4 regions of the Brenneria nigrifluens DSM 30175 genome follow, and region 2 is predicted to be linked to each of the others. Evidence: predicted binding sites of a transcription regulator. Region 2 holds the regulator's gene; each other region holds the start of a gene.
The links. The regulator CRP, encoded in region 2, controls carbon source genes, mostly activating them, when cyclic AMP is high. The targets are predictions, from matches to a motif close to ATGTGANNNNNNTCACAT.
Positions count from the first base shown of each region.

Region 1 (5,719 bases), 2.0 Mb from region 2:
GGCGCCGTCGGTATTCTCTCCGCTTTACAGGCGGTGCAAGGCGATACCGCACGCTATGCCCTGCAGAATAAACTGGTGGACGAAGTCGCCTCCCGTTCCGTTATTGAGCAAACGCTGGTAAAAGCATTCGGCTGGAATAACAAAACCAACAACTTTAATTTCATCAGCATATACGACTATGCGCCTAAGCCTGCGGTGCAGAACAATAATCAGATAGCGGTGATTTTTGCCAATGGCGCCATTATTGACGGCCCGGAAACGCCGGGAATGGTGGGTGGCGATACTACGGCCGCCCGGATCCGCGCCGCGCGCCTCGATCCCAAAGTCAAGGCGGTCGTGCTGCGCGTCAATAGCCCCGGCGGCAGCGTGACGGCATCGGAAATGATTCGCTCGGAGCTGATGGCGGTTCGCCTGGCCGGCAAACCGGTGGTGGTTTCCATGGGCGGTATGGCGGCATCGGGCGGCTACTGGATTTCAACGCCGGCAAACGCCATTATCGCCAGCCCGAGCACCCTCACCGGTTCTATCGGTATTTTCGGGGTAATCAACACCGTTGAAAACTCACTGGAAAGCATCGGCGTGCACACCGACGGCGTGGCGACTTCGCCGCTGGCCGACCTGTCGATCACCAAATCGCTACCGCCCGAATTCAGCCAGATGGTTCAGCTAAGCATTGAACGCGGGTATAAGAATTTTATCGATATCGTCGCTCAGGCCCGCAAGAAAACGCCGGAGCAGATCGATCAGATTGCCCAGGGACATGTGTGGATCGGCAGCGACGCCAAAGAGAATGGCCTGGTGGACCAGTTAGGCGATTTTGACGATGCGGTGAAAAAAGCCGCCGAACTGGCAAAACTGGGCCAGTACCAGCTTAGCTGGTTTGCCGAACAGCCAAGCCTGTTTGACGCCATGCTGAACCAGATTAACGCGTCGGTTTATGCCTGGCTGCCCAGCGCCGTTCAGTCGCTGCTGCCCGCACCGGCGGCGCAGTTGGCCGAAGTGGTTCAAGCGCAGCCGTCCATTATGCATAACCTTAACGACCCGCAGCATCGTTACGCGCTTTGCCTCACCTGCGGCGAAGTCCGGTAAAACCAGCGATAAAGATTAAATCAGCCACGGGATCAACCATGAACAGAGCGCTATTGTTAATTGATTTGCAAAATGATTTCTGCCCCGGCGGCGCATTGGCGGTGGCCGAGGGCGATCGGGTGATCGAGGTGGCGAACCGCGCCATCGCCGCCTGCGCCGCGGCGAATATCCCGGTCATCGCCAGCCAGGACTGGCATCCGGCCGATCACGGCAGCTTCGCGGCCAACGCCAACGCCGCCGTGGGGGAAACCGGCGAACTGGACGGCCTGCCCCAGGTCTGGTGGCCGGTACACTGCGTGCAGCATCAGCCGGGCGCGCAGTTTCATCCGGCGTTAAACCGGCAGGCGATTGAATGGGTGGTACGCAAAGGCACCCAGGCCAATATTGATAGCTATAGCGCGTTTTTTGATAACGGGCACCGCGCCAAAACCGCACTCGACGACTGGCTACGGGCGCGGAATATTACTCGCCTAACCGTGATGGGCATCGCCACGGACTATTGCGTGAAATTCAGCGTGCTGGACGCCCTCGAACTGGGCTATAAAACCGAGGTGCTGGCGGATGGATGCCGCGGCGTCAATCTCGCCCCGCAAGACAGCCGGGCGGCGCTGGAGGAAATGCAGCGGCGCGGCGCGAAGCTTGTCGATCTGCCAAGCTTCGTTGCCGGGCTGGCGTCCGGCGGCTAGCGCAGGTCCGTTGTTCTTAGCCTCCGGCCTGCGTTTCGCCCGGCATTTTTATCTTTACCACGGCGGGTTCACTGAACTGCTGCTTCAGCTGTTGTTTGCTTTTTATCACAATCTCGCCGTCGGGGCCGATGGACATATGCTCCGCCTGTTGATTATGGCGAGCCTGCCACAGCATCACCATTTGCAGACAATTCTCTTTCTGTTGCGCAGACAAAGCGACGCCATCCGGCCATTTGCCCAACTCCACCGCCGTTGCCAGCCGTTGATAAATTTCCGGCGTCATGGCGTCAATCAGATCGTCGAGTTGCATCCTTTAATCTCCCCGCTTGCGGTTTTTGCCGCCATATTTATCACCATAAACGCTTGGCTGAAACGATTAAGCCGGGTTACAATTCAGTTAAGGCAGCCAGCTTGCGCAGTCGGCCGATTTTAGCCGTCAACCCGCTCGCCATCCACTTCGTCGATAAAGCTGAGCGACGCGGAATTAACGCAGTAGCGCTCCCCCGTAGTCTGAGGACCATCAGGGAATACGTGGCCCAGATGCGCGTCGCAGCTACCGCAGCGAATCTCGATGCGCCGCATGTTGTGGGCGTTATCTTCAAGATAGCGGATGGCGTCGGATGAGACTGGCTGGTCGAAACTCGGCCAGCCGCACCCTGAGTCGTATTTGCTTTCCGAATAGAACAGCGGCTTCTGGCAGCACAGGCAGTGGTAAATACCCGTACGCTTATTGTGCAGCAATTTGCCGGAATAGGCGGGTTCAGTGCCCCGCTGTTGGGTCACATAGCGTTGCATTTCCGTCAGCTGTCGCCCATCTGGCGGTGTTTGTTGAGAGGGATCGTCGCTCATAGTCGCCTCACTGGGTGTGTTAGCAATTAAATCAATCATTAATTATAACAAAAAATTAACAACTTTACAGGCCATTTTGGCTTAATATAATAGCTGTTGTCGGGGCGAATATTTAATTGTGACCTTTATCGCAATTCTGGATGGGACGGAGTTTATATGATGCTCTCAGAGCCGGTATCCGTCTGAAATGTTCTTTATTTACAGCACTGGCGGATTTTCGTGCAAGGGTTGGCGGCAGGTTTGACTTACAGCAACTATTGACACGATTCCGCTTGACGCCCAACAAGGTTTTTGTAATTTTACAACCAACCTTTTATTCACTAACCAATATCTGGTGGAATATATGACTATCAAAGTAGGTATCAACGGTTTTGGCCGCATCGGCCGTATTGTTTTCCGCGCTGCACAGGAACGTTCCGACATCGAAATCGTCGCGATCAACGATCTGTTAGACGCTGAATACATGGCGTACATGTTGAAGTATGACTCTACCCATGGCCGTTTCAACGGCACCGTTGAAGTTAAAGATGGCCACCTGGTTGTTAACGGTAAAACGATTCGTGTCACCTCAGAGCGCGATCCTGCTAACCTGAAGTGGAACGAAGTCAACGTTGATGTTGTTGCTGAAGCAACCGGTCTGTTCCTGACTGACGAAACCGCGCGTAAACACATCACCGCCGGCGCCAAAAAAGTGGTGCTGACCGGTCCGTCCAAAGACAGCACTCCGATGTTTGTTATCGGCGTTAACCATAAAAGCTATGAGGGCCAGGATATCGTTTCCAACGCATCCTGTACCACCAACTGCCTGGCGCCGCTGGCCAAAGTCATCAACGACAACTTCGGTATCGTTGAAGCGCTGATGACCACCGTTCACGCCACCACCGCAACGCAGAAAACCGTTGACGGCCCGTCTCACAAAGACTGGCGCGGCGGTCGCGGCGCATCTCAGAACATCATCCCCTCTTCTACCGGCGCAGCGAAAGCGGTTGGTAAAGTTATTCCTGAACTGAACGGCAAACTGACCGGTATGGCGTTCCGCGTTCCTACCCCGAACGTATCCGTTGTCGACCTGACCGCCCGCCTGGAAAAACCGGCTTCTTACAAAGAAATCTGCGCCGCCATCAAAGCCGCTTCTGAAGGCGAACTGAAAGGCGTTCTGGGTTACACCGAAGATGACGTGGTTTCCACCGATTTCAACGGCGAAAAACTGACTTCCGTGTTCGACGCGAAAGCCGGTATCGCGCTGAACGACAACTTTGTGAAACTGGTTTCCTGGTACGATAACGAAACCGGCTACTCCAACAAAGTTCTGGATCTGATCGCCCATATCTCCAAGTAAGTTCGGCTAACGATTCAATGATAAAGGGCGGCCCTGGGGTCGCCCTTTTTACTTGCTGATTAACAACAACCAAAAAACTTCCGGGAGAAGTTTTTGACGTCGCGTTAGCGACGGCCCACAGGGTGGCGGCCATGGATGGCACGCCACAAAAAAAGGCAACATTATGAATGATAAGATTTTCGCGCTTCCCATCAGCAAACCCGTTACGTCGACCATAAGCCAGCGGCGGCTGGATCAGTTGCCGGTCATCGTTGTCGAACACCCACAGGTTCGCGCGGCGGTGGCATTACAGGGCGCCCATCTGTTGAGCTGGCAGCCGACGGGCGAAGCGCCGGTCCTGTGGCTGAGCGACAACACCGAGTTCACCGAACAGGTGGCGATCCGCGGCGGGATCCCCATCTGCTTCCCGTGGTTCGGCCCCTTTTCCACCCCCAACCACGGCTTTGCTCGTCTGCTGCCATGGGAGTTCACCTCCCATAGCGAAGACGAACACGGCGTACAGCTCGCCTTCACGCTGCGCGACAGCGCGCAGACCCGGGAATATTGGCCGCACGAATTTACCCTGATCGCGCGTTTCACGCTGGGGAAAGAGAGCCGTATCGAACTGGAGGCCCACGGCGATTACAGCATCACCAGCGCCTTGCACACTTATTTCCATATCGGGGATATCGGCCGGATCGCCATCGGCGGCCTGGGTGAACGGTTTATCGATAAAGTGAATCAGGGCGAGATAGCGTCGCAGCAAGGCGATTTGGTCTTTACTGGTCGTACAGACCGAATTTACACCCATCCGCAGGCTATTAGCGTTATTGATGACCCGGCGTTACAACGCGCGATTGAAGTGCACCACGACCACCACAGCGACGTGGTATCATGGAACCCCGGCGCGGAATTATCGCATACCATCGGCGATATGACCGACGAAGGCTATAAAACCTTTGTCTGCGTGGAAACCGCGCGCATTAATCAGCCTTTCACCGCCACGCTGCGCTCCCCCGCCAGGCTGTCCGCCACCTTGCGCATCAGGAAAACGGCATAAGATAATCGCCGGATCATCCGCCACCATCAGCGCGCCCGGAGCATATCAGACAATATCCAGAGGCTGTTTGCGCCGCGGCGGCGGAAATGCCTGATCCAGCTGCGCAAGCGCCTCCGGCGACAGCACAATATCCAGTGCCTGCGCATTCTGCTTAACGTGCGTTTCGCTGCTGGCTTTGGGAATGGCTATCACCCCTGGTTGGCGGATGACCCAGGCCAGTAGAACCTGGGCCGGGGTGATGGCATGCTGCCTGGCGACGGCGTTAACCACCGAGTGGGCAAACAGCCCGTCGCGCAACCGCCCCGCCTGGGCAATCGGGCAATACGCCATCACCGGCACCCGTTGTTGCCGGCACCACGGCAGCAGATCGAACTCGATACCGCGCGACGCCAGATGGTACAGCACCTGATCGGTCATGCACGCCTCGCCCCCTTCCAACGACCAGATCTCGCGCATATCATCAATATCAAGATTGGATACGCCCCAGCGGCGGATCTTGCCGCTACACTGTAGCTGCCGCATGGCGGTGATGGTATCAACCAGCGGAATGCCGCCGCGCCAATGCAGTAAATAGAGGTCGATATAATCGGTTTGCAAACGCTTCAGACTCTGCTCGCAGGCGTTAACCGCCTTCTGGCCGCCGGCGTTGTGCGGATAAACCTTGGAAACCAGATACACCCTGTCGCGTCGCCCGCGAATCGCCTCGCCGACGACTTT
Region 1 is NZ_CP034036.1:2,416,895-2,422,613, forward strand. It holds gene sppA (signal peptide peptidase SppA) at 1-1,089, shown strand, start outside; gene pncA (bifunctional nicotinamidase/pyrazinamidase) at 1,128-1,775, shown strand; gene EH206_RS11310 (YeaC family protein) at 1,792-2,085, opposite strand; gene msrB (peptide-methionine (R)-S-oxide reductase MsrB) at 2,205-2,624, opposite strand; gene gapA (glyceraldehyde-3-phosphate dehydrogenase) at 2,968-3,963, shown strand; gene EH206_RS11325 (D-hexose-6-phosphate mutarotase) at 4,127-5,002, shown strand; gene EH206_RS11330 (aldo/keto reductase) at 5,048-5,719, opposite strand, start outside.
Region 1: a site for CRP is predicted at 2,741-2,758, ahead of msrB (peptide-methionine (R)-S-oxide reductase MsrB). Genes of this name have one in related genera too.

Region 2 (5,719 bases):
GCGGACGGCGAGCTGTATGATATCGTCCGCAAAGCCGAGCTTACGGCGTGCCTGCAGCAGCAGACGCAGGTCAAGGCGCGGCTGGAAGAAACGGAGATGGCCTGGCTCGACGCGCAGGAGCAGCTAGAGCAGATGAACCGCTCGCTCTCCGCTTAAGTCACCGCCGGCGCGGGCCGATGCGCCGATTATCGCCCGCGCCGCTAATGCCAAATCAGCAGTACGCAGGCCGCCGTCAGCACGCCCATGGATACGTTGAAGATAATCCAGGCTTTTTTACTGCGCAACAGTCGGCCGATCAGCGTACCGAAGCCGAGCCATATCACGCCGGAAACCAGATTCACCAGTACAATGCCGACGCTTATCGCCGCCACCGAGTGCCTGTACTCCTGCCCCGCCAGACTGAAGCTGGCGACGGCCCCCAGCGCCATCAGCCAGGCCTTGGGATTGAGAAACTGCAGCAGCCATCCCTGATAAAGCCGGATAGGCCGCGACGGCGCAGCCGTCGTTTCCAGCCTTTCATAGGCGGCGGTGGCGATTTTCCACGCTAGCCACAGCAGATACAAACTGCCGAGCACCTTGAGGGTGAAATGCAGCGAAGGATAGACCAGCAGCAGGCCGCCGACGCCAAACGCCACCAGTAGTAAAATACTCTGCATACCCAGCATGATGCCGAGCATTAACCACAGGGAGCGATAAAAACCGAAGTTGGCGCCAGAGGTGGTCAATAGCATATTGTTCGGCCCCGGAGTGATCGCCGCCACCCACAGAAAACCCAGCATCGACAAAAACAGACCTAGTTCCATGTAACGGGTGCCCCTCACCCCAGGTATTCTTGCAGTATAGTTGGTAATGAATTGACTATTGGTAGCCAATAGCTTGTCAACCGGCAGTATTGAAGCTAGAAGCTAACAGTGCGTTATTGATCGTACAATACTTTTTCTGGACAAATATCGTGATCATTCCCTGGCAACAACTCGATCCTGAAACATTGGGCAATCTCATCGAATCTTTCGTGCTGCGCGAAGGCACGGATTACGGCGAACAGGAGCGCACGCTGGCGCAAAAGGTCGCCGACGTGCGCCGCCAACTGGAGTCCGGCGAAGTGGTTCTGGTGTGGTCGGAACTGCATGAAACCATCAACATCATGCCCCGCGGCCAGTTTAATGCCGGCGAGTATCACCCGCGCTGAACGCCGCAAAAGCCAAAAAAGAGGATGCATCGCTATCGGCAACCGTGCTAACAATGATAAAAACCTCTTCTGCAGTCTGAAACCTTGTCTTTTTTGATGACGTTTCCCGGCAAGCCCCGCAGCAAACGTCACCATCATGGAGTGAAGCGCCTTATGTCACATCAGCATCCGATTATTGCGGTTACCGGCTCCAGCGGAGCGGGAACCACAACGACCAGCCAGGCATTCCACAAGATTTTCCAGCAGTTAAACATGCGCGCAGCCCAGCTTGAAGGAGACAGCTTCCATCGCTATACCCGCCCGGAAATGGATATGGAAATACGTAAGGCGCGGGATCTCGGGCGTCATATCAGCTATTTCGGCCCGGAGGCCAATGATTTCAGCCTGCTGGAACAGTCATTTACCGAATATGGCCGCCACGGGCGCGGTAAAACCCGTAAATACCTCCACACCTATGATGAAGCGATCCCCTACAACCAGGTGCCCGGCACGTTTACGCCGTGGGAACCGATGCCGGAACCCACCGACGTGCTGTTTTATGAAGGCCTGCATGGCGGCGTGGTGACCGATAGACACAATGTGGCGCAACACGTCGATTTGCTGGTCGGCGTAGTGCCCATCGTCAACCTGGAATGGATTCAGAAACTGATTCGCGATGTGAACGAGCGCGGGCACTCGCGCGAAGCGGTGATGGATTCGGTGGTGCGCTCCATGGAAGACTACATCACCTACATTACGCCGCAGTTTTCACGCACGCACATCAACTTCCAGCGCGTTCCCACCGTTGATACCTCCAACCCGTTCGCCGCCAAGTCGATCCCTTCGCTGGACGAAAGCTTCGTGGTGATTCATTTCCAGGGGCTGGATAATATTGACTACCCCTATCTGCTGGCCATGCTGCAGGGATCGTTTATTTCCCATATCAACACCCTGGTGGTGCCCGGCGGGAAAATGGGGCTGGCGATGGAGTTGATTATGGCGCCGCTGGTGCAGCGCCTGCTGGAAGGAAAAAAAATCGAGTAGTCCGCCGCGGCAAAACACGGCGCGGCATCAGCGGCCGATACGCCGAGGATTACCCCGTTATGCGGACTTCATGACTGTGCGTGACCTCAACGCCTTTACCCAGCATCAGCGCCACCGAGCAATAGCGCTCCGCGGAGAGCGCCACCGCCCGCTCCACCGCTTTCTCCGTCAGCCCTGTGCCCGTTACGATAAAATGCAGATTAATGTGGGTAAACAGACGCGGCGCTTCCGTTCTCCGCTCCGAGGTCAGCTTAACCTCACAGTCCGCAACGTCATGACGGCCTTTCTGCAGGATCGACACCACGTCAATCGCACTGCAGCCGCCGACCGACATCAACACCATTTCCATCGGGCTTGGCGCTTTGTCTCCCGAATCGCCGTCCATCAGCACCTGGTGACCGGACGCTGATTCGCCAAGAAATGTTAAGCCTTCAATCCACTTCACTCGAGCCTGCATGCCGCCTCCGCTAAAAATTTTTTGAAAAATTATATCCTTACTTTACAAAAACACGCTATAACCAGAGCTTCATCATGCTGAAGCGAGACAACACAAGACAGGTTCTTCAAGCTGTGCTACAAACGAAAATAGAATCTGCCTTTTCTGGACAAACTCAGATACCGGGGAGATGATGATGTCGCCAGATAGAGGCTCCAGTATATTCCCTGACATCATTCTTCCTACACGAATTTTGAATGTTTAGCAGTAATACGCCGTACAGGGAACTCTGAGCCCTGTGATTTGCGCAGTGAATTACAACAGAGGATGATAGCGAATGGTTCTCGGCAAACCGCAAACAGACCCGACTCTCGAATGGTTCCTTTCTCATTGTCACATCCACAAGTATCCATCGAAGAGCACCCTGATTCACCAGGGTGAAAAAGCAGAAACGCTTTACTACATCGTGAAAGGCTCTGTCGCAGTGCTGATCAAAGATGAAGAAGGCAAAGAAATGATTCTCTCTTATCTCAATCAGGGAGATTTTATCGGCGAACTTGGCCTGTTTGAAGAAGGTCAGGAGCGCAGCGCCTGGGTACGGGCGAAAGCGGCTTGTGAAGTTGCTGAAATTTCTTATAAAAAGTTCCGGCAGTTGATTCAGGTAAATCCCGATATTCTGATGCGCCTGTCGGCGCAGATGGCCAGCAGACTGCAGGTTACTTCAGAGAAAGTCGGTAACCTGGCGTTTCTCGACGTCACCGGCCGTATTGCTCAGACCTTACTGAACCTGGCAAAACAACCCGATGCCATGACTCACCCGGATGGCATGCAAATAAAAATCACCCGTCAGGAAATTGGGCAAATCGTTGGCTGTTCACGCGAAACCGTGGGCCGTATTCTTAAAATGCTGGAAGACCAGAACCTGATCTCCGCACATGGTAAAACGATTGTGGTTTACGGTACCCGTTAAACCATTCCGTTACCCTACAACAAAAAAGCGTGAAGCGGCCTTCACGCTTTTTTCTATCACCATCAACGCAGCTCTCGGATTTACCCGCCAGTTAATGAGCAGGGTATTTATTATTAAAATATATTATTTACTGGAAATATAAATAGTCTTATTAACAGGCTGCATTTATTATTTGTAATATCGGCCAACATAAAAAGCAGTCATGATTTATCAAGTTGTGTTTTAACATAGATCAATAAAATTGTATTTTTATTTATTTTAAGAAAACCCCTATTAATACGGATGTCGGGGGGATTTTTCAGATAAATCCACCTTATATTAATATATTGGTAAAAATAGAAACCCATGGAAACAAAAAAACCACAATTAAAATATAACTTATTGATAATTAAATGATAAATATAAAATTCATGATTTTTATTGGAAATTACCTTTTCATAAAACCCGCCTTTCCTTTCGATTATTGAAAAGACGCATTGAATTGAAGGTATTGTATTGTTTTATTTTTGTGATAACACTGATACGGATTTTTATAAAACTGAAAACCGATCTTTCATTTTCAGCGAAAAAATCCAACCTTATTACCCTGGGCATATGGAACGAGAAATGCCTTAACGAAGTTATATTCCAACAGGAGATAATCCTTATGAAATACCTACTGCCTTCAGCCGCCGCCGGGCTGTTATTTCTTGCCTGCCAACACGCGATGGCGGCCGATACCGGCGGCTATGCCACCACCGACGGCGGCAACGTTTCCGGAGCCGTCAATAAAACGGCCGGTTCAATGCAGGACATTGTCGATATCATCGCGGCCGCGCGTCTGGACTCAAGCGGTAAAAAAGTGTCAGGCGGCGCCTACCCCGTCGTCATCACCTATAACGGCAATGAAGATGACTTAATCAAGGCGGCGGAAGCCGATATCTGCGGTCAATGGAGCAAACCGGCGCGCGGCGTGGAGATCAAGGAGTTTACCAAAGGCATTACCATCCTCGGCAGCAATGGTTCCTCAACGAACTTCGGTATCTGGATCACCAAGTCGTCCAACGTCGTGGTGCGTAATATGCGCATGGGTTATATGCCCGGAGGCGCCCAGGATGGCGATGCAATCCGCATCGACGACTCGCCGAACGTCTGGATCGACCATAACGAGATCTTCGCGAAAAACCATGAGTGCGAGGGCACGCCGGACGGCGATACCACCTTTGAATCCGCCGTGGATATCAAAAAAGGGTCGACCAACGTCACCGTATCCTACAACTACATTCACGGCGTCAAAAAGGTCGGCCTAAGCGGTTCCAGCAACAGCGATACCGGACGCAACCTCACCTATCACCACAACGTCTACAGCGACGTAAACGCCCGGCTGCCGCTGCAGCGGGGCGGTCAGGTGCATGCCTACAACAACCTCTATTCCGGCGTCACCAGTTCAGGGCTGAACGTTCGTCAGAACGGCATCGCATTGATCGAAAGCAACTGGTTTGAGAATGCGAAAAACCCGGTGACATCCCGTTACGATGGCTCGAATTTCGGCACATGGGATCTGCGCAACAACAACATTACCAAACCCGCCGATTTCACCACCTACGGCATCACCTGGGACAAGGATTCCAAAGCCTACGTCAATGCCGATAGCTGGACCAGCACCGGCACATTCCCCGCACTCCCCTATAGCTACTCGCCGGTAACCGCGCAGTGCGTAAAAAATAAACTGGCGAACTATGCCGGCGTCGGCAAGAACCTTGCCGTATTGACCGCCTCAGCCTGTCAATGACGACGCGCTGATTTAATCCGGGCGAGTTGGGTAAACTCGCCCGTTTTTACACGGCCAATCAGAGAGAGATTAAGGCAGAACCTTCGCTGACTGGATAACCACGGGTTTGAGCGGCACGTTCTGATACGGGCCGACGTTTTCAGTCTGCACCTGGGAAATCTTATCCGCGACCTCCATCCCTTTTACCACCCGGCCAAAGACCGCGTAGCCAAAATCGCGCTGGCCGTGATCGAGAAAGGCGTTGTCCGCCACGTTGATAAAGAACTGACTGGTGGCGCTGTCCTTGTCGGCGGTACGCGCCATGGCGACGGTGCCGCGCAGGTTGCGCAA
Region 2 is NZ_CP034036.1:465,353-471,071, reverse strand. It holds gene EH206_RS02130 (ABC transporter ATP-binding protein) at 1-156, shown strand, start outside; gene EH206_RS02125 (LysE family translocator) at 201-803, opposite strand; gene EH206_RS02120 (YheU family protein) at 953-1,189, shown strand; gene EH206_RS02115 (phosphoribulokinase) at 1,343-2,212, shown strand; gene EH206_RS02110 (OsmC family protein) at 2,262-2,669, opposite strand; gene crp (cAMP-activated global transcriptional regulator CRP) at 2,986-3,618, shown strand; gene EH206_RS02100 (polysaccharide lyase) at 4,265-5,389, shown strand; gene ppiA (peptidylprolyl isomerase A) at 5,459-5,719, opposite strand, start outside.

Region 3 (5,719 bases), 350 kb from region 2:
CTGCGCCTGCGGCGCATGGCGCAGGGCGCGTTCGGTGAGATCGCGGTGGGTGATCACCAGATCGACATCGTCCGGCAGGTTGTTGATGGCGTTGTTGGTCACCGAAATATTGCTCAGCCCGGCATCCTGCACTTTTTTGCGCAGCACCCCGGCCCCCATGGCGCTGGAACCCATGCCGGCATCGCAGGCGACGATGATTTTACGTACCGTGCTCAGGTCGCCGCTAACGCCGCCATCGGTGCGGTTTTGGCCCTTGGAGGTCGCTTTCATATCCTGCACCCGGCGGGTGGCCTCGCCAATATCTTCCTCGTCCTTGTTTTTGCCGCTTTTCAGCAGAATGGCGGAAACGATGAAGGAAACCGTGAAGGCCGCCGCAATCGCCACCACGTTGGCGAAATAGGCGCCTTTCGGCGTCATGGCCAATACCGCCAGAATAGAACCCGGCGACGCCGGAGAGATCAGGCCGCCGCCCAGCAGGCTCAGCGTGAATACGCCGGTCATCCCGCCCAGGATCACCGCTATAATCAGCCGCGGATTCATCAGCACATAAGGGAAATAAATTTCGTGGATCCCGCCGAAGAAGTGGATAATCGCCGCCCCCGGAGCGGACTCCTTCGCATTGCCGCGGCCAAAGAACATATAGGCCATCAGTACGCCCATACCGGGGCCTGGGTTAGCCTCAATCAGGAAGAAGATGGATTTCCCGGTCTCCGTCGCCTGCTGAATACCCAGCGGCGAGAAGATACCGTGGTTGATGGCATTATTCAGGAACAGAATTTTTGCCGGTTCGACGAAAACAGAGGTCAACGGCAGCAGGCTATTCTGCACCATGATCTTGACGCCGGCGGCCAGAACCTGGGAAAAGACTTCGACCAGCGGACCGATGGCCAGGAACGACAGGATCGCCAGCAACATACCGATGATGCCCGCGGAGAAGTTGTTGACCAGCATTTCAAAACCGCTTTTGATTTTGCCGTCAACCAGGCCGTCGAAACGTTTAATCGCCCAGCCGCCCAACGGGCCGACAATCATCGCCCCCATGAACATCGGAATATCCGCTCCGGCGATCACCCCCATAGTGGTGATCGCCCCGACCACGCCGCCGCGTTCGCCAAACACCAGGCGACCGCCGGTATAGCCGATCAGCAGCGGCAGCAGATAGCTAATCATCGGCCCGACGAGTTTCGCCAGCGTCTCGTTGGGGATCCAGCCCGTAGGTATAAACAGTGCGGTAATGATACCCCAGGCGATAAATGCGCCGATATTGGGCATCACCATGTTGCTCAGAAAGCGACCAAAGTTCTGAACTTTGATCTTGATATCTGGTGAAAGCATAAAAACACACCCCTATTGAGACGCGCTGACAATAAGAGCGCGTGATAATTATCGTGAGACGGTATAACGCTATCCGCCGGTATTACTGTATGTAACGCGGACTCTAGCACTCTGTTTCAATAGCGCAACATGGTGTCATTTTTGTGACAAAAATCACACAAACACCCCACACCAACGATACAAGTGAGTGACTTGGTTCACAAAAAAATATAAAAAACTAAAAAAATGGCTAGATTGGGGATGGCTTTCACGCCATATACGTGATTAACATCACATTTTACAGGTGGGCATTTGTTTGTTTTATGCGACGCAAATCACAATTTATTTTCATTGCGTCGCCGGATTAGGCGTATGGCGGGTAATTAGGGATGGAGCACGCCGTTCACTCCTTTCAGCGCAGTCATTAAATTCCGTTGCTGAATCGGCAGGTTGGCAACCATGCCGTTGTATTGCGCCACCTGCTCGGGCGTATGAAACTGCACCGTTGCTTCGGCGAACACCACCCGATCGCCCTGGGCCTCAAGGTAATCCCCCACCTGAATCAGGCTTTGCGCAAAGGCGATGGCGCTGGGGACGAGCGGCAGCAATGCATTGGTCGGCTGCGTGACGGTCCGCGCATACAGCCGTTCATAGACGACCTGTAATTCTTCCGGCTGTTTGAGCGCGCGGCGGGCATTATCCGCCTGGGCCTTTGCGGCCTGAACCTGCTGCCCCAGCAGATTCATCGCCCCGATGGATTGTCGCAGATTGTCGCGCTGCGACAGATAATCCCGCGGGATGCGAATACGGGAGACCTGCTCCAGCAGGGGCTTCAAGCTCCCCGCCACCGCTTGATTCACCTGCTGGGAAAAGGTGGTCAATACCGCGTAGTCATTGATAAAAGGGCCGAAGCTCTTCTTTTGCTCTTCGGTCAGCGCCGGTAATTTCCCATCCTGTTGCAGTTGGACGCTTTGCAGAAAATCGGTAAATGCCCGGCGTTGTTCGGCCTCGGAGTCACCGCAGCCAGCCAGTTGTAACGCCATAAAAAACATCAGTGCCGGCAGCAGCCAGCGTGAACGATATTCCATCAATCCTTTCATTCCATACCCCTGTTTTGCATGCCTGTCGCTCGTCGTGGTTTTCGCATAGGGAACATGCCGCAAGTGTGTTTCAGATAACCGTAAGCATAGTCGAATCAGTCAGTTCATGCCGCAGAACGACAAGCGGCGCCCCTGGTACTCTTGCCGCCACGGCGTTTCAAGATGATAGCGGACGGGATCGCCGAGGCGGCATTGCTTTAAAAATGAGCAACTCATCCATATTGGTGCAGCGGGAGAGAGGGTTTTAGTCTGATATTAAGCGGAAAATATATTTATGCCTTAATTAAGGAAAATCAAAAAAATAAGTATCTGTAATTTATTATTTAATAGATAAAAATTCTGCCATATTTCGATATTTTCATGGCTTGATTTTTGCTGATCTTTGTTACCCTCTTTTTCAGGTAAGGACAGATCATGGAACTCACTTCTTATTCAAGTCACCAGAATGGTTTCCGCTGCGCCTCACGCATTCAAGAACTGGCTCAGCACAGTCAACTCCTTACCGACTGGTCATTACGCTATGACCAAATTTCCCAGGGCCGTTTTGAAGGAAACATTCAGGAAGCCTGGCTGGACGGCGTGCAATTTTACGAAGAGCGGCTGTCCCAATCGGTGTTTCAAAGCGGTGAGGCCCGCGAGGGAACGCTCTGCCTCGGCGTGTTTAATGTCTTATCCGGCGAAACGCGCTGGATGGGTAAAAACCTGACCACTCAGGATGTGACCTGGTCTTACAAGCGCGGTGAACTGATGCTGCAAACGCCAGAGTACTCTTCATTGCAGGTATTAAGTATCCCGCTTTCCCTACTCCCGGACATAATCGATGAATTACCGCATGCCGTTTATGCCGTCAGAAACGATGCGTTGGCGTCACGCATCAGACAACAGATAACGGCAATGCTCCACAGCATGATAGAGCATCCGCTGCAGATGGCGGAAAAGCAGGCCAGACTCCAGTTCAAGAGCGACATAAGAGGATTGGCGTTCTCCTTTTTTGACGTGATCGGTAAACAGCCCCCTTCGGTAAAACATTCACGCCAGAAAGCGCAGCGCGTGGTGGCCAAAGCGCAGGAAGCGCTGATGGAAAACCGGGATCGTCCGCTGACCATGGATGAGTTATGCCTGATGACGCACACTTCCCGCCGGACGTTACAGAACTGCTTTGAGACCGTGACCGGACAAAGCCCGGCGGTTTTTCTCAAAAATATGCGGCTAAACGGTGTAAAAAGGATGCTGGTCGTCGGCAATAAAGACGCAAACATCAGCGAAATCGCCTCAAAATGGGGATTCTGGCACCTATCTCAGTTCACCGTCGATTATAAGCGCCTGTTTGGTGAGCTGCCCTCCATGACGCTCAAAGCCATTCGTCACCTTAACTGAAAGGTTTGCCAGATTTCGATAACGGCAACGCCCCACCGCTTCATAGACTGGCCATGATCCATTAAGCAGGGGACAGGAACATGGCACAGAGCAATCAGCTTCAAAAAGGCAGTCTCGGACTGTGGTCAATTATCTTTTTCGTCATCGCCGCCGCATCGCCGTTAACCGGGGTTATCGGGGGGCTGCCCGTCGCCTTTATGGCGGGAAACGGCGCCGGCGTACCGGGGGTTTATGTATTAGCCGGGGTGTTATTGTTCGTTTTCAGCTTCGGATTCATTGCGATGAGCCGCTACGTGGTCAATGCCGGAGCATTTTACGCCTACATCGCCCAGGGGTTGGGCGCCCGCAGCGGTATCGCCGGATTAGGCATCGCGCTGCTGGCCTATACGGCGATACAGCTTGCCGTTACCGCCATGTTTGGCTTCTTCTGCTCGCTGTTTCTTGAGGAGCAAGCCGGGATCGCGGTTCCCTGGTGGCTGTTTTCGCTGGCGATGCAGGCGCTGGTGGTGTCGCTCGGCATCGCCAAAGTCGAGCTGGGCGGTAAGGTGCTGGGGATACTGATGCTGCTGGAAGTCGGTATTGTGCTACTGGCCGACGCCGCTATCCTCACCCAGCCCATCGCCTTCGATCTGAGTTCATTTAGTCCGTCAACCGTATTCCACGGCGATGTCGGTATAGCCATGATCTTCGCTATCTGCTCTTTCGTCGGTTTTGAAGCCACCGCCATTTATTCGGAAGAGTGCCGTGATCCGAGAAAAATCATTCCGCGCGCCACGCTGCTGGCGGTAACGTTAATCACCGCGTTTTTCGCCCTGACCGGCTGGGCCTTCGTTCAGTATGTCGGTTCGGCGAACATCGCGGAGGTAGTGGCAAAGGATCCCGGCATGTTTATCTTCAGCGTGACGGAGAGCGTCCTGGGCTCCTGGGCGATCCATGTGATGTCCCTCCTGCTGCTGACCAGCCTTTTCGCCGCCGCGCAGGCGTTTCATAACACCCTTTCGCGCTACTTATTCGCCATCAGCCGCGACGGTCTGCTGTGGTCGAAAATGGCGAAAACGCATCCGGCCCACCAGACGCCCTATGTGGCGAGCATCGTTCAGGGGGGCTTCATGCTCTCTTCAACGGCGCTGTTCGCACTCGCCCGGCTTGACCCGATGGCGCATGTTTTTTCCTGGGCGTCCGCGCTGGGCAGCATGTCGATCCTGCTGTTGCAGTTCAGCGTCTCCGTCGCCGTGATCGTCTACTTCCTGCGCCAAGCCTCGCTGCCGGTTTCCTGGTGGAGCAGGCTGATTGCCCCGGTTATTGCGGCGGCGGGCATGCTGGCGGCGCTGGTGATGGTGATCGGTAATCTCGATGTCCTGAGCGGCTCCTCATCCCCGGTTGTTTCATTGCTGCCGTATCTGGTGTTAATCGTCGCGTTAAGCGGATTTGTGGGCGCCCATTTCTTAAGCCGCCTGAATCCGGAACGCTATTCGAAAGTCGGTCAAATCGTCGAGAGTCTTTAACCCCCTTTCCTCAATTTTCATGGAGTAGCGAATATGACTATGCAAAACAACGCCGCCGGGCCCAACGCCTACCGTTTCTGGCACCCGATGGCCCATCCGAATGATTGGGTAAACCGTGAGCCGCTGCGTATTGTTAAAAGCGACGGCCTGTACGTGTGGGATGATAAAGGCCGTAAAATGCTGGACGGCTTCGCCGGGTTATGGTGCGTCAACGTCGGCCATAACCGCCCGGAAGTGAAAGCCGCCATCGGCAGGCAGATGGATGAACTGTCTTATTACCAGCTATTCGACGGCGTGAGCCATCCGGCGGCTGAAAAGCTGTCGAGCAAGCTCATCGAAATGACTCAGCCGGAGGGGATGAGCCGCGTACTGTACGGTCTGGGCGGATCGGATGGCGTGGAGACTGCACTCAAGGTGGCGCGT
Region 3 is NZ_CP034036.1:114,701-120,419, reverse strand. It holds gene EH206_RS00505 (PTS mannitol transporter subunit IICBA) at 1-1,335, opposite strand, end outside; gene EH206_RS00500 (DUF3053 domain-containing protein) at 1,698-2,414, opposite strand; gene EH206_RS00495 (helix-turn-helix domain-containing protein) at 2,829-3,791, shown strand; gene EH206_RS00490 (APC family permease) at 3,872-5,296, shown strand; gene EH206_RS00485 (aminotransferase class III-fold pyridoxal phosphate-dependent enzyme) at 5,330-5,719, shown strand, end outside.
Region 3: a site for CRP is predicted at 1,594-1,611, ahead of EH206_RS00505 (PTS mannitol transporter subunit IICBA). Genes of this name have one in related genera too.

Region 4 (5,719 bases), 1.4 Mb from region 2:
ATAGCGTCGGGTAGCCGGCGTTTTCATCATCCTGATAGCGGTCGATCAGCACGTTATTCAGGCGCGACTCCATCCCGCGCGCGGTTTGCTGCCAGCGCACAAAGCGCGCCGGCGAGCAGGCGCCCACCGTATTCGGCGACTCGCCGGTCAGGTAAGAGGAAAGATAGCAGCGCCCTTCCGCCATAATGCACAGGCTGCCGAAAGCAAACACTTCCAGCGGAACCGGGCTGGTGCGCGCCAGCTGTTTTACCTGATGGATGGAAAGCACCCGGGGCAGCACGATACGCGAGACGTCAAAGTGGCGCTGGTAAAAATGAATCGCCTCGGTATTGGTGGCGGAAGCCTGCACCGAGACGTGTCGTTCAATCTCGGGGTAGCGACGCGCGGCGTATTCCAGCATCGCCAGATCGGCCAGGATCAGCGCGTCCGCGCCGGTTTGCGCCGCCATATCCACGGCGCGCTCCCAGCGCTGGTAACCGTCCGGGTGGGCAAAGGTATTGATGGCGATATGCAGTTTGCGCCGGTGACGGTGCACGTAATCGCGGGCTTCCTGCAGTTTCTTGTCGGTAAAGTTGAGTCCGGCGAAGTGGCGGGCGTTGGTGTCGTCTTTCAGGCCGATATAGACCGCGTCCGCGCCATTGTCGATAGCGGCTTTCAGTGCCGGAAGGTTTCCGGCGGGGCAAAGCAGTTCCATACACTTTCCTTCATTAATCAAAGCACTCGAACGCGCCGAGGCGATCAATGATGTTGGTGGATCAATGAAATTTTTATCAGTCGATAAATATTTTTAACAATAGATGATGTTAATTAAGCCGTCAGCGCAGGACTTTGATTTAAACCAGCTAATCGTGTAATGAACGGCTAAGCCTTGCATCCGCGCTGTCGGCAGCGGTGAAGAACCGGCTAAATTATTGACATAGACCTCGGCTGCTTTGGCGCGATGTGGCAAAATGAGTGCAGATTATCTGAACCGTCGGATTGCTTTAAGAGGAGTACGCCAGTGTTGGAAAAACTACGGGCGCGGATTGTGCGTCAAGGGCCGGGCTTATTGGGCAAGCCATTAAAGTTCACTCCTTTTGCCATACGGCGTCAGGTTCTGGAACAAATGTTGCGCTGGCAGTTTCGCCAGGCGCTGGAAGAGGGCGAACTGGCGTTTCTGGAAGGTCGCTGGTTGAGGATAGAGGTGCGGGACGTCGGGCTGCGGTGGTTTATGACGCTGCGCGATAACCGGCTGGCGGTGAGCGATGAGGAAACGGCGGATGTCAGCTTCAGCGCCGATGCCAACGATCTTGTGCTGATCGCGGCGCGTAAGGAAGATCCCGACACGCTGTTTTTCCAGCGCCGTTTGCGCATCGAGGGCGATACCGAACTCGGGCTGTACGTAAAAAACCTGATGGACGCCATCGAGCTGGAAGCCATGCCCGCGCCGCTGCGCATTGGGCTGCTGCAACTGGCTGATTTTGTCGAAGCGGGGCTGCGGGAGGGCGTGGTGCAATCGACCGATCACGCGCCCGCTTCATGTTAGTGCGCGTTGAAATTCCGGTGGATGCCGCAGGGATCGACAGTCTGTTGCGGCGGTCGTTTCCGACCGACGCCGAAGCCGAGCTGGTTCATCAATTGCGCGAAGACGGTCAGCTGACGCTGGGGATCGTGGCGACGGATGATGAGGGCGGGGTGGTGGGATACGCCGCTTTCAGCCCGGTGCTGCTCGAAGGGGAAGACCGCCAGTGGGTGGCGCTGGCGCCGCTGGCGGTGGAGGAAAGCCTGCGCCGCCGGGGGATTGGTCAGCAGTTGGTGTACGAGGGGTTGGATGCGCTGAATGAGTTCGGCTACACCGCCGTGGTGGTACTCGGCGATCCGGCCTACTATGGCCGTTTTGGCTTTGTTTCCGCCGCGCAGCAACAGCTGCACTGCCGCTGGCCGGAGGGCGCCGCGGCTTTTCAGGTTTATCCGCTGACGGATAACCATTTTGAAGGCGCGAGCGGATTAGTGGAGTATGCCGAGCCCTTCCATCGTTTTCTGGCATAGGCCATCGGACAACGACGCAGGCTGGTCGCGCACCAGCCTCTCTTTCTGGCCTTTGCTCAACTGCTTGATGCGGTACTCCAGCTTTAACGCACTTGAGCGGCTGCCCGCCGGACACTGGAACACCAGCGTCAACGCGCCTTTTCCCCGCAATGCCTTCGCGCCTTTTCCCGCCTGATGCTGAGCCACACGGCGCGCCACATCGGTGGTAATGCCGGTGTAGAGCAGGCCGCTTGTCGTACGCAGCATATACAGATACCAGCAGGGGTCGGCGGGGCGTTCGGTCATGGCATGGTTATCACTCATGGTTATCGCTGTTGTTGCATCGGGTCCCGGCATTTTACGGTGACGGGCGACGGGTGTCGATGCTCGCCGACCGGCGCTGCGTTATACTCAGTTTCAGTACCCATGAGTCAGGGGCGGAGAAGAGATGTCGCAAATACCACAAACATACGGATCGCATTCTCACGTTTTTGACGCCGGCAATCCTCTGGCGGAAAGGAACACCCGATATGCCGCATTGTTGACTGCGGTGATGATGGTGGCGGAAATCGTCGGTGGATGGTACTTCAACTCCATGGCGCTGCTGGCGGATGGTTGGCATATGAGTTCGCACGCGCTGGCGCTGGGACTGTCGGTGATGGCTTACGCCGCGGCCCGGCGGCTGGCGGCGGACCGCCGTTTTACCTTCGGCACCTGGAAGATCGAAGTCCTGGGCGGATTTACCAGCGCCATTTTGCTGGTGCTCGTCGCCATCGTGATGCTGTACGAGTCGGTAGAGCGGCTATTTTATCCGGCCGCCATTCAATACAATCAGGCCATTGCGCTTGCCGTGGGCGGGCTGCTGGTTAACCTGGCCTGCGCCTGGCTGCTGCGCGGCCACCATGACCACCATGACCACCATGACCATCATGACCATCATGACCATCATGCTCACGGCGATCGTGCCGCACATCATCAGCATATGCATCATCAACATAGGCATCAAGATCGCCACGCAGACCATGATCATGCCGCATCGGGCCATCACCACGCCCATGAGCCGCCAGCGCATGAAAGGCATCAGGATCTGAATCTGCGCTCGGCCTACCTTCACGTGATTGCCGATGCGGCAACCTCCGTTCTGGCGATTGCGGCGCTGATCGGCGGCAAGCTCTGGGGCGCCGCCTGGCTGGATCCGGTTATGGGCATGGTGGGCGCGGGGCTTGTTGCCGTGTGGGCCTACGGGTTGATTCGCCAGACGAGCCGCGTTTTGCTGGATGCCGAAATGGATGCGCCGGTGGTGAACGAAATCCGGGAGGTTATTACCGCCAGTCCCATTGCCGCCGAACTTACCGATTTGCACGTATGGCGGGTGGGAACGGCTAAATACGCCTGTATCCTGAGTTTGACCACCGCTCAGCCGGTCAGCCCGGATTATTACAAGCTGCGTCTGGCGGCGCATAAAGGGCTGGTTCATATCACGGTGGAAATCAACGTCGCCGGCGGGGGATAGCCGCAACCTATAATTGGCGCAATAAATCAGGAATAGTGCATTATATGTGTCCCAGATCACATATAATCTCACCCTATTACATCATTGTTACATTAAGTGTGAATGGCAACGCAAAATAGCCCGGCGCGGCATGGTCAAATACCCATGATGTTATCCAATATCTACCTAGCCATAATCCCTCGCCGGTCGGACCGGCTGACCAGTTGGAGAGTTGTATGACAATGTTAACCGCTGTGGCGCAACGCGCGCTGGAGCTGATGGATTTAACCACCCTTAACGATGACGATAGCGATGAGAAAGTGACGGCGCTGTGCCGGCAGGCGAACAGCCCGGCGGGCAAAACGGCCGCTATCTGTATCTATCCGCGCTTTATTCCGCTGGCGCGCAAGGTACTGCGCGAGCAGGGAGCCCCGGAGATCCGTATTGCCACCGTAACCAATTTCCCCCACGGCAACGACGACATCGCTATCGCGCTGGCGGAAACCAACGCGGCGATTGCCTACGGCGCGGATGAAGTGGATGTGGTCTTCCCTTACCGTTCATTGATCGCCGGCGACGCGCAAATCGGGTTTGATCTGGTGCGGGCGTGTAAAACGGCCTGCGAGGCGGCCAATGTGCTGCTGAAAGTGATTATTGAAACCGGAGAATTGCAACAGGACGCGCTGATTCGCCAGGCCAGCGAGATCGCCATTGACGCCGGCGCCGATTTTATCAAAACCTCCACCGGCAAAATCGCGGTCAACGCCACGCCGCACAGCGCGGAAATCATGCTGCGGGCGATTCGTGATAAAGGCGTGGGCGAACGAGTGGGATTCAAGGCGGCGGGCGGCGTGCGCACCGCGGCGGAGGCGGCAATCTATCTGCAACTGGCCGATGAGATTATGGGACCGGAGTGGGTTAACGCGCGGCATTTCCGCTTCGGGGCATCAAGTTTGCTGGCCAATCTGCTGTCGGCGTTGGGCCATCAGTCAACGGTCCGGCACGGCGGTTATTGAGCGCGCGCCACCAGCGATTGCAAAATATAAACGGTGCTTTTATTCACTCATCAGGAGAGCATGCTTTGTTTCTGGTTCAGGAAATCATTCGCAAGAAACGTGACGGCAATCCCTTGAGCGACGAAGAGATCCGCTTCTTTGTTAACGGCATCCGCGATAACACGGTGTCGGAAGGGCAAATCGCCGCGCTGGCGATGACCATCTACTTCCATGATATGTCGATGGCGGAGCGCGTTTCCCTGACGCTGGCGATGCGCGACTCCGGCACGGTGCTTGACTGGAAGCGCCTGAATTTGAACGGGCCGCTGGTGGATAAACATTCGACCGGAGGCGTAGGGGATGTGACCTCGCTGATGCTGGGGCCGATGGTCGCCGCCTGCGGAGGATACGTTCCGATGATCTCCGGGCGCGGGCTGAGTCATACCGGCGGCACGCTGGATAAGCTGGAATCCATTCCCGGGCTGGATATTTTCCCGGATGACGCCGCTTTCCGGCGCATCATCCAGCAGGTCGGCGTGGCGATTATCGGCCAGACCAGCTCGCTGGCGCCGGCGGATAAGCGTTTTTACGCCACGCGCGACATTACCGCCACGGTGGATTCGATACCGCTGATCACCGCCTCCATTCTGGCGAAAAAACTGGCTGAAGGGCTGGATGCGCTGGTGATGGATGTCAAGGTGGGTTCCGGCGCCTTTATGCCGACCTATGCGCTTTCGGAGCAGTTGGCGCAGGCGATCGTCGGGGTCGCCAATCATGCGGGGTGCCGCGCCAGCGCGCTGCTGACCGATATGAATCAGGTGCTGGCCTCCAGCGCCGGCAATGCGCTGGAGGTGCGCGAGGCGGTGCGTTTCCTTACCGGGGAGCATCGCAACCCGCGGCTATATGAGGTGACGATGGCGCTGTGCGAAGAGATGCTGCTGGCCGGCGGGCTGGCCGACTGCGCCGCGGACGCCCGCGCCCAGATGCAAAGGGTGCTGGATAACGGCCAGGCGGCGGAGGTGTTCGGCCGGATGGTGGCGGCGCAGCGCGGTCCCGCCGATTTTGTCGATCATTATGCGCGCTATTTGCCGGCCGCCACGTTAAGCAAGCCGGTTTTTGCCGACCATGACGGCATTGTGACCGCCATGGATACCCGGGCGCTGGGCATGGCGGTGGTGACGCTGGGGGGCGGACGCCGCCAGGCCGGCGATGTCATTGATTACAG
Region 4 is NZ_CP034036.1:3,971,352-3,977,070, reverse strand. It holds gene ubiU (ubiquinone anaerobic biosynthesis protein UbiU) at 1-694, opposite strand, end outside; gene ubiT (ubiquinone anaerobic biosynthesis accessory factor UbiT) at 1,001-1,525, shown strand; gene EH206_RS18640 (GNAT family N-acetyltransferase) at 1,519-2,028, shown strand; gene EH206_RS18635 (GIY-YIG nuclease family protein) at 1,987-2,313, opposite strand; gene EH206_RS18630 (cation diffusion facilitator family transporter) at 2,456-3,520, shown strand; gene deoC (deoxyribose-phosphate aldolase) at 3,736-4,515, shown strand; gene deoA (thymidine phosphorylase) at 4,581-5,719, shown strand, end outside.
Region 4: a site for CRP is predicted at 3,565-3,582, ahead of deoC (deoxyribose-phosphate aldolase). Genes of this name have one in related genera too.